2 regions of the Halalkalibacterium halodurans genome follow, and region 1 is predicted to be linked to the other one. Evidence: predicted binding sites of a transcription regulator. Region 1 holds the regulator's gene; the other holds the start of a gene.
What was found. The regulator LexA, encoded in region 1, represses DNA repair genes until DNA is damaged. The targets are predictions, from matches to a motif close to CGAACATATGTTCG.

Region 1 (6,228 bases):
ACAACAGCCGCATGAATACCCTCTTTCTCAAGGGCTTCTTTGGCATTCACTGCAAGGGATACCTCTGACCCTGAAGCGAGTAATAAAAGATCAGCAGAACCATTAGCTGGTGCCAAAACGTAGGCGCCTTTTGAGACACCATCATATGCACGGTCCACTGCGCCTTCAAGAGTCGGTAAATTTTGTCTTGATAAGACGAGAGCCGTCGGTTGATCTTTACTTTCGAGTGCGAGTTTCCACGCAGCTACCGATTCGTTTCCGTCTGCTGGACGAATCACAGACAACCCTGGCATCGCACGTAAAGAGGCAAGCTGCTCTACCGGCTCATGTGTTGGTCCATCTTCGCCAACTGCAATGCTGTCATGAGTAAATACGTAGATGACCGGCAATTGCATTAAAGCAGCTAAACGAATCGCAGGGCGCAAGTAATCAGAGAAGACGAAAAATGTGGCGCCAAACACTTTCAAGCCGCCGTGTAAAGCCATTCCGTTCATGGCAGCACCCATGGCAAATTCCCGAACACCAAACCAAACGTTACGACCGCTGTAGTCATCACGGGAGAAATTAGCTTCCCCCTTAATGAGCGTTTTGTTTGAAGAAGCCAAGTCAGCTGAGCCACCAAAGAGTTGAGGGACAGTTTTCGCAAAAGCGTTCAATGCTTCACCGGATGAAGAACGAGTGGCAACTGATTTGCCGACCTCATAAGATGGCGCAACAGCATCCCACCCCTCTGGAAGATCGCCGTGAACAGCTAGTTCGAACTGGCTCGCGAGCTCAGGGTATGCTTTTTTATATTGGGCGAACAGCTCATTCCAGCTCTCTTCCTTCTCAGCTCCTTGCTGTTTGACCTGCTCATAATAAGCAGCCACTTCTTCTGGGATATGAAATTCATTTTCATATGTCCATTCATAGGCTTCCTTTGTTAACTTCACTTCGTCCGCTCCAAGAGGCGCTCCATGAGATACGGATTTTCCTCCCTTATTCGGTGAACCGAATCCGATGGTTGTCTTTACTTCAATTAACGATGGGCGCTCGTCCGCCTTCGCCTCTTCAATCGCTTTCGCAATTTCGTCTAGATTGTTTCCATCCTCGACACGAACTACGTGCCATCCATAAGCTTTGAAGCGGTCCTCTACGCTTTCAGAGAATGAATGGTGTAGGTCCCCATCAAGGGAAATATCGTTGGAATCGTACAACAAGATCATGCGCCCTAGTTTTAAGTGACCAGCAAGAGACGCTGCTTCTGCTGAAACACCTTCCATTAAATCGCCATCTCCACAAATCGTATAGGTGTAATGGTCAACGATATTATACCCATCGCGGTTGTATGTAGCAGCTAAATGACGTTCTGCCATTGCCATACCTACGGCCATTGCAACCCCTTGTCCAAGTGGACCTGTCGTCGCTTCTACACCAGGTGTATGCCCATACTCTGGATGCCCAGGTGTTTTGCTTCCCCATTGTCGGAAGTTTTGTAACTCCTCAAGCGAGAGGTCGTAGCCTGTAAGGTGTAGTAGGCTGTACAAAAGCATCGAGCCGTGCCCTGCCGATAAAACAAAGCGATCGCGATTTACCCAGTCTGGATTAGCTGGGTTATGGTTCATGAATTTCGTCCATAAACAAAACGCCATCGGCGCTGCTCCCATCGGCATTCCAGGGTGTCCTGAATTGGCTTTTTCCACACTGTCAATGGATAGCGTTCGAATCGTATTGACTGCTAACTGTTCAACATGTTTCGACATCGTCTGTCTTCATCCTTTCCGTTACTGAAAACGTTCTTTTCGCTTTTCATGATAAACGTTATCGGACGATTGCACAAGCATTCGTTTAGGATTTGTTAAAAAAAAATTCATGTAATTATTAATTAGTAAACAAATATATTAACATTTTGATTGTTAAAGAGATAGAAAACGCCAGGAATCTGTCCTGGCGTTAGTGAATGTCGTTGCGGTACTTATTTTTGCTTTGTTTTAATTTATCTGGTGTTACGTCATTTCCTGCTCCATCGACGACCGTTACCGAATGTAGTTGATTTTTAAAGGACTGACGAAATTGTTGAATGTATTCTTCACGTAATTTTTTTTGCTCGCGAAGCTCACCATCTGTCAGACCTGTTGTTTTTGCTCGCTTTGCTAGTTCATTGATCCGCTCGATTTTTTGCTTAGAAAGCATCGGTTGTTCCTCCTAACTTCTCACAATCATCCTTATCACTCTACATGAACGTTGACTATCTTGCAACTAAGGAGAACCAAAAGAATGGCCCTATTGTTCCCCATGAAGCTGCTCGTCCATATATTCTTGATAACGACGATGCACCGTTGCTTTCGAGACATTAAATCCAAGACCTTGTAGTGTTAAGGCAATTTCATGAAACGTTAGGTTTTTCTGACGAAGGCGAACGATCTCCTTGATCGGCAGTTCCTTTCGTTCTCTCCCACCAGAAACACCTTGTTTTATATTCCGTTCGGGACGATAGCCATTTTTGACGGCTTGTTTCATTCCTCGCTTGATTTTTTTGTTATGAAGCTTACGCTGATACTCTTCCACGATCGCTACAATGTCAAGGACCATTTCATCTGCTTCTGATAGCCGAAGCTCCCCCTGATCACGAATCGTATAGATGGAGACACCTAATTTTCGTAACTGATGTAACAAAGCTATCTTCGAATGCCCTCGTGCAAGCCTTGTATCATCTTGACAAAGAAGGATATCAGCTTGCCCGCGTTGGAAAGCATCTATGCATTCTAACAATACAGGCCTGTCTAGAGAAAAGCCACTTGCTCGCTCTTCCAATGTAGCAACGACTTCTAGCGCATGTTTATTTGCAAGGGTGAGAAGCTCATGCTTTTGCCGAGCTAAGGACGTTTCTTGGCTCGTCTTTTCTGTGCTGACACGACAATAAATAATGGCTTTCAATGGACATCATCAACCTATCTACTCTTAGTCATTATGCATAATCGATTCATAGACGACAGATCCTTGACCGTGAAGGTTCTCGTGTTGCTCCTCTTGTTCGTACGAGAACATAGAGGTAGAAGCAGGATCGCTATCATCAGCAAATATAAGCGTTCCGTACATCAATAATAACGTAATAAGTGCAACAACTAACAATGAAATTTCTTGGCCAGATAAACGTCTAAGCATAGAGAATCACCTCATAAGAATGTTTGTTCCCCTTTATCATAAACAAGAACACTTGTTTGTGTCAACAATAAATTAGAACTTATGTTTGCATTACATATGTTCGCATGGTATAATTTAGTCAGTATAGGAAAGAAAAGAGAGGTGCCCCACCTTGTCAAAACTATCTAGAAGACAGCAAGAAATTTTAGATTATATCAAAGAAGAAGTTCGAGCCAAAGGATACCCTCCCTCTGTTCGCGAAATTGGCGAAGCCGTTGGACTAGCTTCAAGCTCTACTGTTCATGGCCATTTATCTAGGCTAGAGAAAAAAGGGTACATTCGTCGCGACCCAACGAAGCCTCGCGCGATCGAAGTGCTAGACTTAGAGAATTTGGCATCTGAAACGACTGAAGCGAAAGCTACGTATATCCCTGTCGTCGGGAAAGTTACTGCCGGATTGCCAATTACAGCTGTTGAGAATGTGGAAGAATATTTCCCACTACCTGAACAATTAACAGCCAACGACAACACATATGCACTGCGAATTCAAGGGGACAGCATGATCGAGGCCGGCATCTTTGATGGAGATCTTGTCATTGTGCGACAACAGCAAACGGCCGATAACGGTGATATCATTGTTGCCATGACAGAAGAAGACGAGGCTACCGTTAAAAGATTCTTCCGCGAAAAAGATTACATCCGTCTTCAACCGGAAAACTCAACAATGGAACCTATTATTTTGACATCTTGTACGATCTTAGGAAAAGTCATAGGCGTATTTCGTACCATCCATTAACTTGTCCTGCCACCAATCTATGCAACGTTCTATTTGTTTATAACCCATTACACTAGAAAAAGCTCAAGGGCCCTCCTTGAGCTTTACTATTTAATTTGACTAGTACAATCGTGCTGAAGCTAAAGAAGACACAGCGATTGCCGAACCTTTAAAGGGCAGCAAATCCGTAGTTGTTCTTATACTTAACAGCTATTGTAAGCAAAAAAACACGCCAATGGTTCATGCCATTGACGTTGCTTCTTACTGTTTTTACACAAAAGTTGACTTGGCTTTAATCCGCGTTAGCTTTACATCTTGAATTATTATTCAAATTTATTGGCATCTCCTTCAAACGGTTCATCTGCTACGCGAATGGAATCGGTAGGGCAGCCTTCAAGGGCATCTTCCATGTCTTCGATCAAATCTTCTGGTACTTCGGCAACCCCTTCGTTATCGTCTAAAATGACGTATGCCAATCCTTCGTCATCATAATCATAAACATCTGGAGCAGCTGCGCCACAAGCTCCACATGCAATACAGGTCTCCTTATCCACAATCGTATACTTTGCCATTTCGATTTCCCTCCCAAGGTTGTTGTGTTCTATCTATTTATAAAAGGTAGGAACAACCATTCACTTAATATTCCGACTTTTCCGTCGGTAAGTAAAGGTGTCCCGAAAAAGCAATCACTTTTTGAAAGACCTCTTGAAGTGACTTCACCTCAAGAGGCCTCAGGAATTACATTCATACGTTTGCATGTACTGCTCACGTCCCTATAAGTGTATCCTGAGTGCGGGACAAGTTTCCTCATTCATAGAATACTCTTGCACAGTGGCCTTTTCATTTTTTGTACGTGCCTTAGGTGATAACTACATTTTACACAACATAAATACCCTTATCAATAAATAATTATTCACTAGAGCAATGTGTCGTCAACCCTCGTGTTATAAGATCTAACATTATAGTTAAGCCTTATCCTGGTATTTTACATACCAATTTATTTATGTTGTACGCTAGTGTTCAATCAATTTTCATACCCATCCTTAAAACCTTACAATCCTAAAAAACCTTAGCGATAAAGCCCTTACAAGAATGTGATAAAATCTATAGTCGATTATTTTAAAATTTTTCCCTTAAAGTCTTAACTTCTCTAAAAAATAGGACACCTAGTCAGGTATCCTTGTTTGCTCTTTTACCGCATATAATGCACTTTTCTGTATAGTAGTCATATCTATGTTTACCTTTGACCTTGCAATCGAACCAATACTTAACCCGTTTCAAGTCTTGCATCAGCTCCTTAAGGTTTATTACTTTCATTCTACCTATTATTTTACCTAGATGTAAATACTTTACTTCATTTATCTGAAAAAATTGTTATTCTTGATCACCATCCGATAAACTATTTTAACAAAATCACCTATGTTTCTAGACTTCATCAAGCCTCATCGCTCGAAGCCAATGTTTTTCTCATTTCAGGTTCCTTTTAAAGGTAAACCATTTTATAAAGTAATAAAACCCCCGAAGCCTATCGCTTCAAGGGTTTCTTAGATTAATAGGTTTGCATGTACTGGTCTCGCTCCCATGGGTGCACTTGGGTGCGGAACATATCCCATTCGATTTCTTTGGCTTCGACAAAGTGCTCCACGGCATGCTCTCCGATCGCTTCAACTAGCACGTCATTTTTCAGGAAGTTGTCGACTGCTTCTTTTAGTGTTGATGGTAAGTCACGAATTCCCTCTTCATCACGCTCTTCCTTGCTCATCACGTAAATGTTACGGTCTGTTGCTGCCGGTGGTGTAAGCTTGCGTTTGATGCCATCAAGACCAGCTGCTAGCATTGCTGCCATTGCAAGGTAAGGATTAGCGGCTGGATCTGGGCTACGAACTTCGATTCGCGTGCTTAAGCCGCGAGAAGATGGAATCCGAACGAGAGGGCTCCGGTTGCGCATCGACCAAGCAACATAAACAGGTGCCTCATAGCCTGGGACAAGGCGCTTATAAGAGTTCACAATTGGATTCGTAATCGCTGTAAAACTGTCGGCATGTTTTAAAATGCCTGCTAAAAATTGCATCGCGGTTCCGCTCAACTGGCTTTCGGTTGATTCGTCAAAGAACGCATTTTCTTTCCCGCGGAACAAGGACATGTTGCAGTGCATCCCTGAACCATTGACGCCGAAAAGTGGTTTTGGCATAAACGTGGCATGCAAGCCGTGTTTGCGAGCAATTGTTTTAACGACAAGCTTGAACGTTTGAATGTTATCACATGTCGTCACAGCGTCTGCATATTTAAAGTCGATCTCATGCTGGCCTGGGGCCACTTCATGGTGGGAA
Region 2 (6,228 bases), 1.3 Mb from region 1:
CGCCATATACGCTTCAAGTTGATCGCGAATGTAATCCGATGACGTTTCGTGATAACGACGTTTCACATTCGGGATGACCCCTTCAAAAAGGATCTCATTTTCCCGCACTTGCCCTAGGTCATTTTCATACCGGAAAAAGATTTTTTCATGGCCACTGCCATACAAAATTTTCTCAAGCTGATGGTCGGGTAGCTGTTCCACTGGTGTATCCATATCAATTCCGTAATGGTTGCAAACCGCTTCCAGCATTTGCGGATAGTATTGCGAGCTAATCGGCTCCCACGGTGCAATGGCGTTCTCACTTAACGTTCGAGATCGATCAGGAATTACAAGTTCAAGGTCAACCTCTAGCTTTACCCCTAGCCCATCACACGTCGGACAAGCGCCAAAAGGGCTGTTAAAAGAGAACATTCGCGGCTCAAGCTCAGGAATAGAGAAGCCACATTGGGGGCACGCATGGTGCTGGCTAAACAGCAATTCCTCTTTGCCAATAATATCGACAACAACTCGCCCATCGGCCAATTGCAACGCTGTTTCAAGAGAATCCGCTAAACGAGTTTCAATGCCTTCTTTTACGACAATTCGGTCAATCACGACTTCAATCGTATGCTTCTTGTTTTTGTCTAGCTCTATTTCTTCCGCTACCTCACGCATTTCCCCATCTATGCGCACCCGAACAAACCCTTGCTTTTTAATATCCTCTAGTACTTTCACGTGTGTCCCTTTTCGTCCAGATACAAGAGGGGCGAGAATTTGCAGCTTTGTCCGTTCTTCATAAAAAAGTATCCGATCCACCATTTGCTGTACTGTTTGCGAGGAAATTTCAATTCCATGCTTCGGACAGACAGGTTTTCCGATACGCGCATAGAGAAGGCGCAAATAATCAAAAATCTCTGTCACCGTTCCTACAGTTGAACGGGGATTTCGACTTGTCGTTTTTTGATCGATTGAAATGGCCGGCGACAAGCCTTCAATCGAGTCCACATCAGGCTTATCCATTTGTCCGAGGAACTGACGTGCATAAGCAGAAAGGGACTCTACATATCGCCGCTGTCCTTCAGCATAAATCGTATCAAAAGCCAAAGATGACTTCCCAGAGCCCGAAAGCCCGGTTAACACGACGAGCTTATCTCGAGGAATGGTTACATCTATGTTTTTTAAGTTGTGGGAGCGTGCTCCTTTTACAACAATGTTATCTAACCCCATTTTTTTTCACCCTTCCGCTTTCAACTCAAGAATGAGATCTCTTAGCTCAGCAGCCCGTTCAAAGTTGAGCGTTTTTGCAGCTTCTTTCATTTCCGCTTCCATCCGCTCGATGACCGCTTCTCGTTCTTTTTTGCTCATTTTTTGTTTTGGTGCATGACTCGTATATTCTTCTCCGTCTTCTGCCACCATCGCCGTTGCTTTAATCACATCTGGAATCCGCTTTTCGATCGTCTTCGGCGTAATGCCATGCTTTCGGTTGTACTCTTCTTGGATCGAGCGTCTCCGCTTTGTTTCATCAATGGCAATCTGCATCGACTTCGTCATACGATCCGCATACATAATGACGTAGCCATTGGCGTTCCGCGCTGCCCGTCCGATCGTCTGAATTAAAGAGCGCTCAGCACGTAAAAAACCTTCCTTGTCTGCGTCTAAAATAGCCACTAGTGAGACCTCAGGTATGTCTAATCCCTCACGAAGTAAGTTAATCCCTACAAGAACATTAAACGTACCAAGCCGTAACTGCCGGATGATTTCGATTCGCTCTAACGTCTTCACTTCAGAATGGAGGTAGCGAACTTTAATGCCAACTTCTTTTAAGTAATCGGTTAAATCCTCGGCCATTTTTTTCGTCAATGTTGTCACAAGCACCCGCTCGTTTTTCGCCACTCGCTCGTTGATTTCTCCAATTAAATCATCAATTTGACCTTCGATTGGCCGAACCTCTATCACCGGATCAAGCAAGCCAGTCGGTCGGATGATTTGTTCAACCATTTCTGGGGTGTGCTCAAGTTCATATGGACCAGGAGTAGCCGAAACAAATACCGCTTGATGAACTTTATGTTCAAACTCCTCAAACTTAAGGGGACGGTTGTCTAACGCTGATGGCAAGCGAAATCCATGATCCACAAGAACACCTTTTCGCGCTTGGTCCCCGTTATACATGGCACGGATTTGTGGAATCGTCACGTGCGACTCGTCGATGATGATAAGAAAATCATCGGGAAAAAAGTCGAGCAACGTATAAGGAGTTTCTCCCGCTTTACGTAACGTTAAATGGCGGGAGTAGTTTTCGATCCCTGAACAGAATCCCATCTCGTGAATCATTTCTAGGTCATAGCGGGTCCGTTGCTCAAGCCGCTGAGCTTCCAACAATTTTCCTTGATCATGTAGTTCTTTCAGCCGCTCTTCCAATTCTGCCTCAATTGACTTGGTCGCTCGCTTTAATTTTTCTTCGCGGGTAACGAAGTGAGAAGCTGGAAAGATGGCGACATGGTTCCGCTCACCTTTAATTTCACCTGTCAGAGCGTCAACTTCCGTGATGCGATCAATTTCATCACCAAAAAACTCCACACGGATGCATTGCTCGTCCCGTGAAGCTGGGAAAATTTCGACAACGTCTCCTCGAACACGGAACGTCCCACGGGTAAAGTTCACATCGTTACGATCATATTGAATGTCTACGAGCTGGCGCAATAAATCATTGCGTTCAATCTCCATGCCCGTCCGTAATGAACAGACGAGTTCTTTATATTCTTCAGGTGAACCTAAACCATAAATACAAGAAACGCTCGCTACGATAATAACATCGTTTCGTTCAAATAAAGCACTTGTCGCTGAATGTCTAAGCTTATCTATTTCATCGTTGATACTTGCATCTTTTTCGATATACGTATCGGACTGGGGCACATACGCTTCCGGTTGATAATAATCATAGTAACTCACAAAATACTCGACAGCATTGTTCGGGAAAAACTCCTTAAATTCACTATAAAGTTGTCCCGCCAACGTCTTGTTATGTGCAATCACAAGTGTCGGCTTATTGACTTGCTGGATGACATTAGACATCGTAAACGTTTTCCCAGTACCTGTTGCACCAAGCAACGTCTGATGTTTTTTTCCTTCATTAATCCCTGCTACAAGCTGCCGAATGGCGTTCGGTTGATCTCCTTGGGGCTTGTATTGAGAGACAAGTTCAAATGACTGACTCACAGTGACAGGACCTCCTCTACGATCATTTCAAGTGTGAACATTATATCATAGTTTTACTGGAAACACACAAATTTTACGAACATTTGTTTTGTTATTTACGTTTTGATCATGGAAAAACATTTAAGAAACCGTTAGTGAATATTTGATGGTATAATTTTGTTATTCAGAACTTGTAGTAGGATCGAATTAGAGGAGGAAACCATGGGAAAAAAGCTCGCTATTTTCATTATGTTCATCGGGTTAGCTTGCCTCATCTATGGAGGATGGCAACTATTTTTAACATCGTCTCTACAGAAGCAATCGTTGACAGAGGCGCGAGAGATTACCGGGGAACAGGTTAGCAGCCCAGAAGATTTTCAAGCCAACATGGGAGATGTGATTGGAATACTGGAGATCACGAAGCTAGAGGCAGAGCTACCGATCGTTTCCGGAACCGATGAAGACGAACTCGATCGGGGGGTCGGTCATTATACAAGCACCGTCCTGCCAGGGCAAAACGACCAGATCTTACTATCAGGTCATCGCGATACCGTTTTTCGCGATATGGGAAAATTGGAAATAGGGGATGACTTGACCGTCCATATGCCTTACGGAAGTTACACGTATCGGATTGTTGATACGGAGATTGTCGATGCTAATGATACATCGGTTATACGTTCGACGGCCCCAGACGAAGTGCTGACCCTCTCGACATGCTACCCTTTCAATTTCATAGGGAGTGCGCCCGAACGATATATTATTTACGCCGAGCCGTACAATCAGTAATCAGGAAATATCACATTACGTTAACCACGAGAAAGGAGCCGCAGCTGCGGCTCCTTTCTACATTCCTGGTTTTTTTTTCAATACTCGTTTACCGAAATGCCAGCCTGCAAGCAGTGAGATCAGGGCAATGGCAATAACATACCATGGCTTTTCATGCAAACGAAACCACGCAAACAAAACCATAAAGGATACAATCGTTGCTCCTAGTAGGTGAAACGTTACTCGTGTCACACCGACCATAAGGAGGATTGGCAAAACGAGTGCAAGGAAAACATCCATCATCTATATGTAATCTCCTTTTAATGCAAATACGATAGTGGACAAAAGTTACAAGTTGACGTTAAATAACGGAATCTTGTAACTCATGATCTTCTTTTACTAATAGTACACCAAGCTGATGATGTTCTCCATCATAAAGCGCTCCTTGGGCAAAACGGACTTCCCCTGCTTTATCGATAACCTCAAGTCGACAAAATGCAGAATTCTCTTGAAGCGCCTCATAAAACGAATACTCGTTATTAACCATTTTCCCATTCACTCGTAAAATCGTCTCTCCTATTTTTATCCCCATTTTCTCAGCCGGGCTACCAGGTAAAATACCAAGTACTTTACAACCTGTCCCTTGATTGGTAAACAGGCTTGTACTTGAGCGATCCTTTATTTTTGCCATTAAATGAATACCTTCTCGTCCGACAATCGCCACAATGGCAAAAAGAACAGATAGCCAAGGAACATACCAAGTAATACATACGATCAGCGCAAGGGTAAGGGCTAACCCTAGAACTTGATTACCTACCTTTCGTGAAACCACTTTTGGCAATGAAGACCAAATCTTAAAATCAGTACCGATTAAAAACGGAACCACTAGCGGCTGAAGTGATACTCCTGCAACCGTTAATATAGGCCAAAAGGAAAAGGTCGGGATCGCTCCCTCCGGAATGAACAAGACGACAGGCAAAAGCCACAGCCTTTTCACCCGGTGGAAACCGACCCACTTGCCGCGTTTGCTCCTCACAACAACTGGAGACGAAAAGCTACCACCTCGTTTCGCGATCAGCATCCCTTCAGCTGAAAGCAACAGCACGGTCAAGTACATGATCACTAAAACAGGGATCTGACTTGCCGATTGAAGTCGTTCGTCAAACCACGGCCAACCGGTTGTAACAAAAGGTGCCAATAAAACAACACCAATCATGAATGCCCCTACATAGGCAGGACTAATCCAACGAATATTCATTGTCACGATAGTTAAAAGATAAACAATCAATAACAGCCATAGCCAATCAATTGAAACCGTTAAGCCAATGACTATGGTTACAAGGGAAAGAAGACTCCCTGCGATCAACCCTGGAAGAAATGGGACCACGTAGTCCGCACGTATGCGAAGCACTCTCGTGTGGAAATGTTCTCGTTCCCGTCGGACTCGCTGCCAACCGATAAGGCCCATCAAGGCTAGTCCGATGTATAGTAAAGGATGGATAAAAAAAGCAGCAATTCCTATGATGATGCTTAGTATGATTGCTCCAACCATCGACAAATGCTCCCCCTTCGCTCAACTCTCTCTTACTATCTTATCGTGAAATTATCGTTTCGTCATGGACCTTTTGGGTATTTCCTTTAATTCTTGCCCAATAGTGAAAGTTGAAGACTCACTCGTTGCAATGCTTTGCGGTCCACATCTCTCTCATACGAAAGAAGGAGTACACTGTTTGTGCACTCCTCTCAGATTCGACGCGCTTTACATGATTCCTTCTTTTAATCATTGAGCCTGCTCTACAATTAAATCTAAGGCGACACGCAATTGTTGATCATTTTCTTGATCACGAACTAAGTCAACAATGCTTTGTTGTAAAGCTATTGCTGTTTCTTCATCCAAGACACCTGTTGTCTCAAGCTCCTGAGAATCTTGGAAGGCACGAACAGCTTTTTCCGTCTGTTCTCCAAAGTAGCCATCTGTTCGCCCAGGTTCAAATCCTAATCCCTTCAGCATCATTTGTGCATGTTCGATTTGGTCGTTCAACATATCAAGCTCTAATGGTTCTTCCACGCTTAAGGGTGCAGTGTAAAAATAGTCAGGTTGCAAGACTTCAACTGTCGGCTCCACTCCGACACCATTAATATCATTTCCATCAGACGTTAACCAGCGAAACAGAGATAGCTTAATCTCGCTACCATCCCCTAGCTCTATTGACTGTTGTACAGTCCCTTTACCGAACGTCGTTTCCCCGACCACATCATAATGACCTGCCTCCTTGAGTGCGGCGGCTA

Region 2: the regulator LexA is predicted to act here: its motif matches at 3,272-3,285, upstream of uvrB (excinuclease ABC subunit UvrB).

What each region holds. Positions count from the first base shown of each region.
Region 1 is NZ_CP040441.1:2,476,118-2,482,345, forward strand. It holds gene tkt (transketolase) at 1-1,742, opposite strand, end outside; gene FED51_RS11970 (DUF896 domain-containing protein) at 1,933-2,172, opposite strand; gene FED51_RS11975 (YneB family resolvase-like protein) at 2,263-2,916, opposite strand; gene FED51_RS11980 (hypothetical protein) at 2,941-3,144, opposite strand; gene lexA (transcriptional repressor LexA) at 3,296-3,919, shown strand; gene FED51_RS11990 (ferredoxin) at 4,222-4,470, opposite strand; gene glnA (type I glutamate--ammonia ligase) at 5,448-6,228, opposite strand, start outside.
Region 2 is NZ_CP040441.1:3,731,525-3,737,752, forward strand. It holds gene uvrA (excinuclease ABC subunit UvrA) at 1-1,206, opposite strand, end outside; gene uvrB (excinuclease ABC subunit UvrB) at 1,213-3,195, opposite strand; gene FED51_RS18295 (class D sortase) at 3,397-3,960, shown strand; gene FED51_RS18300 (DUF2198 family protein) at 4,018-4,242, opposite strand; gene FED51_RS18305 (PDZ domain-containing protein) at 4,301-5,491, opposite strand; gene FED51_RS18310 (S41 family peptidase) at 5,720-6,228, opposite strand, start outside.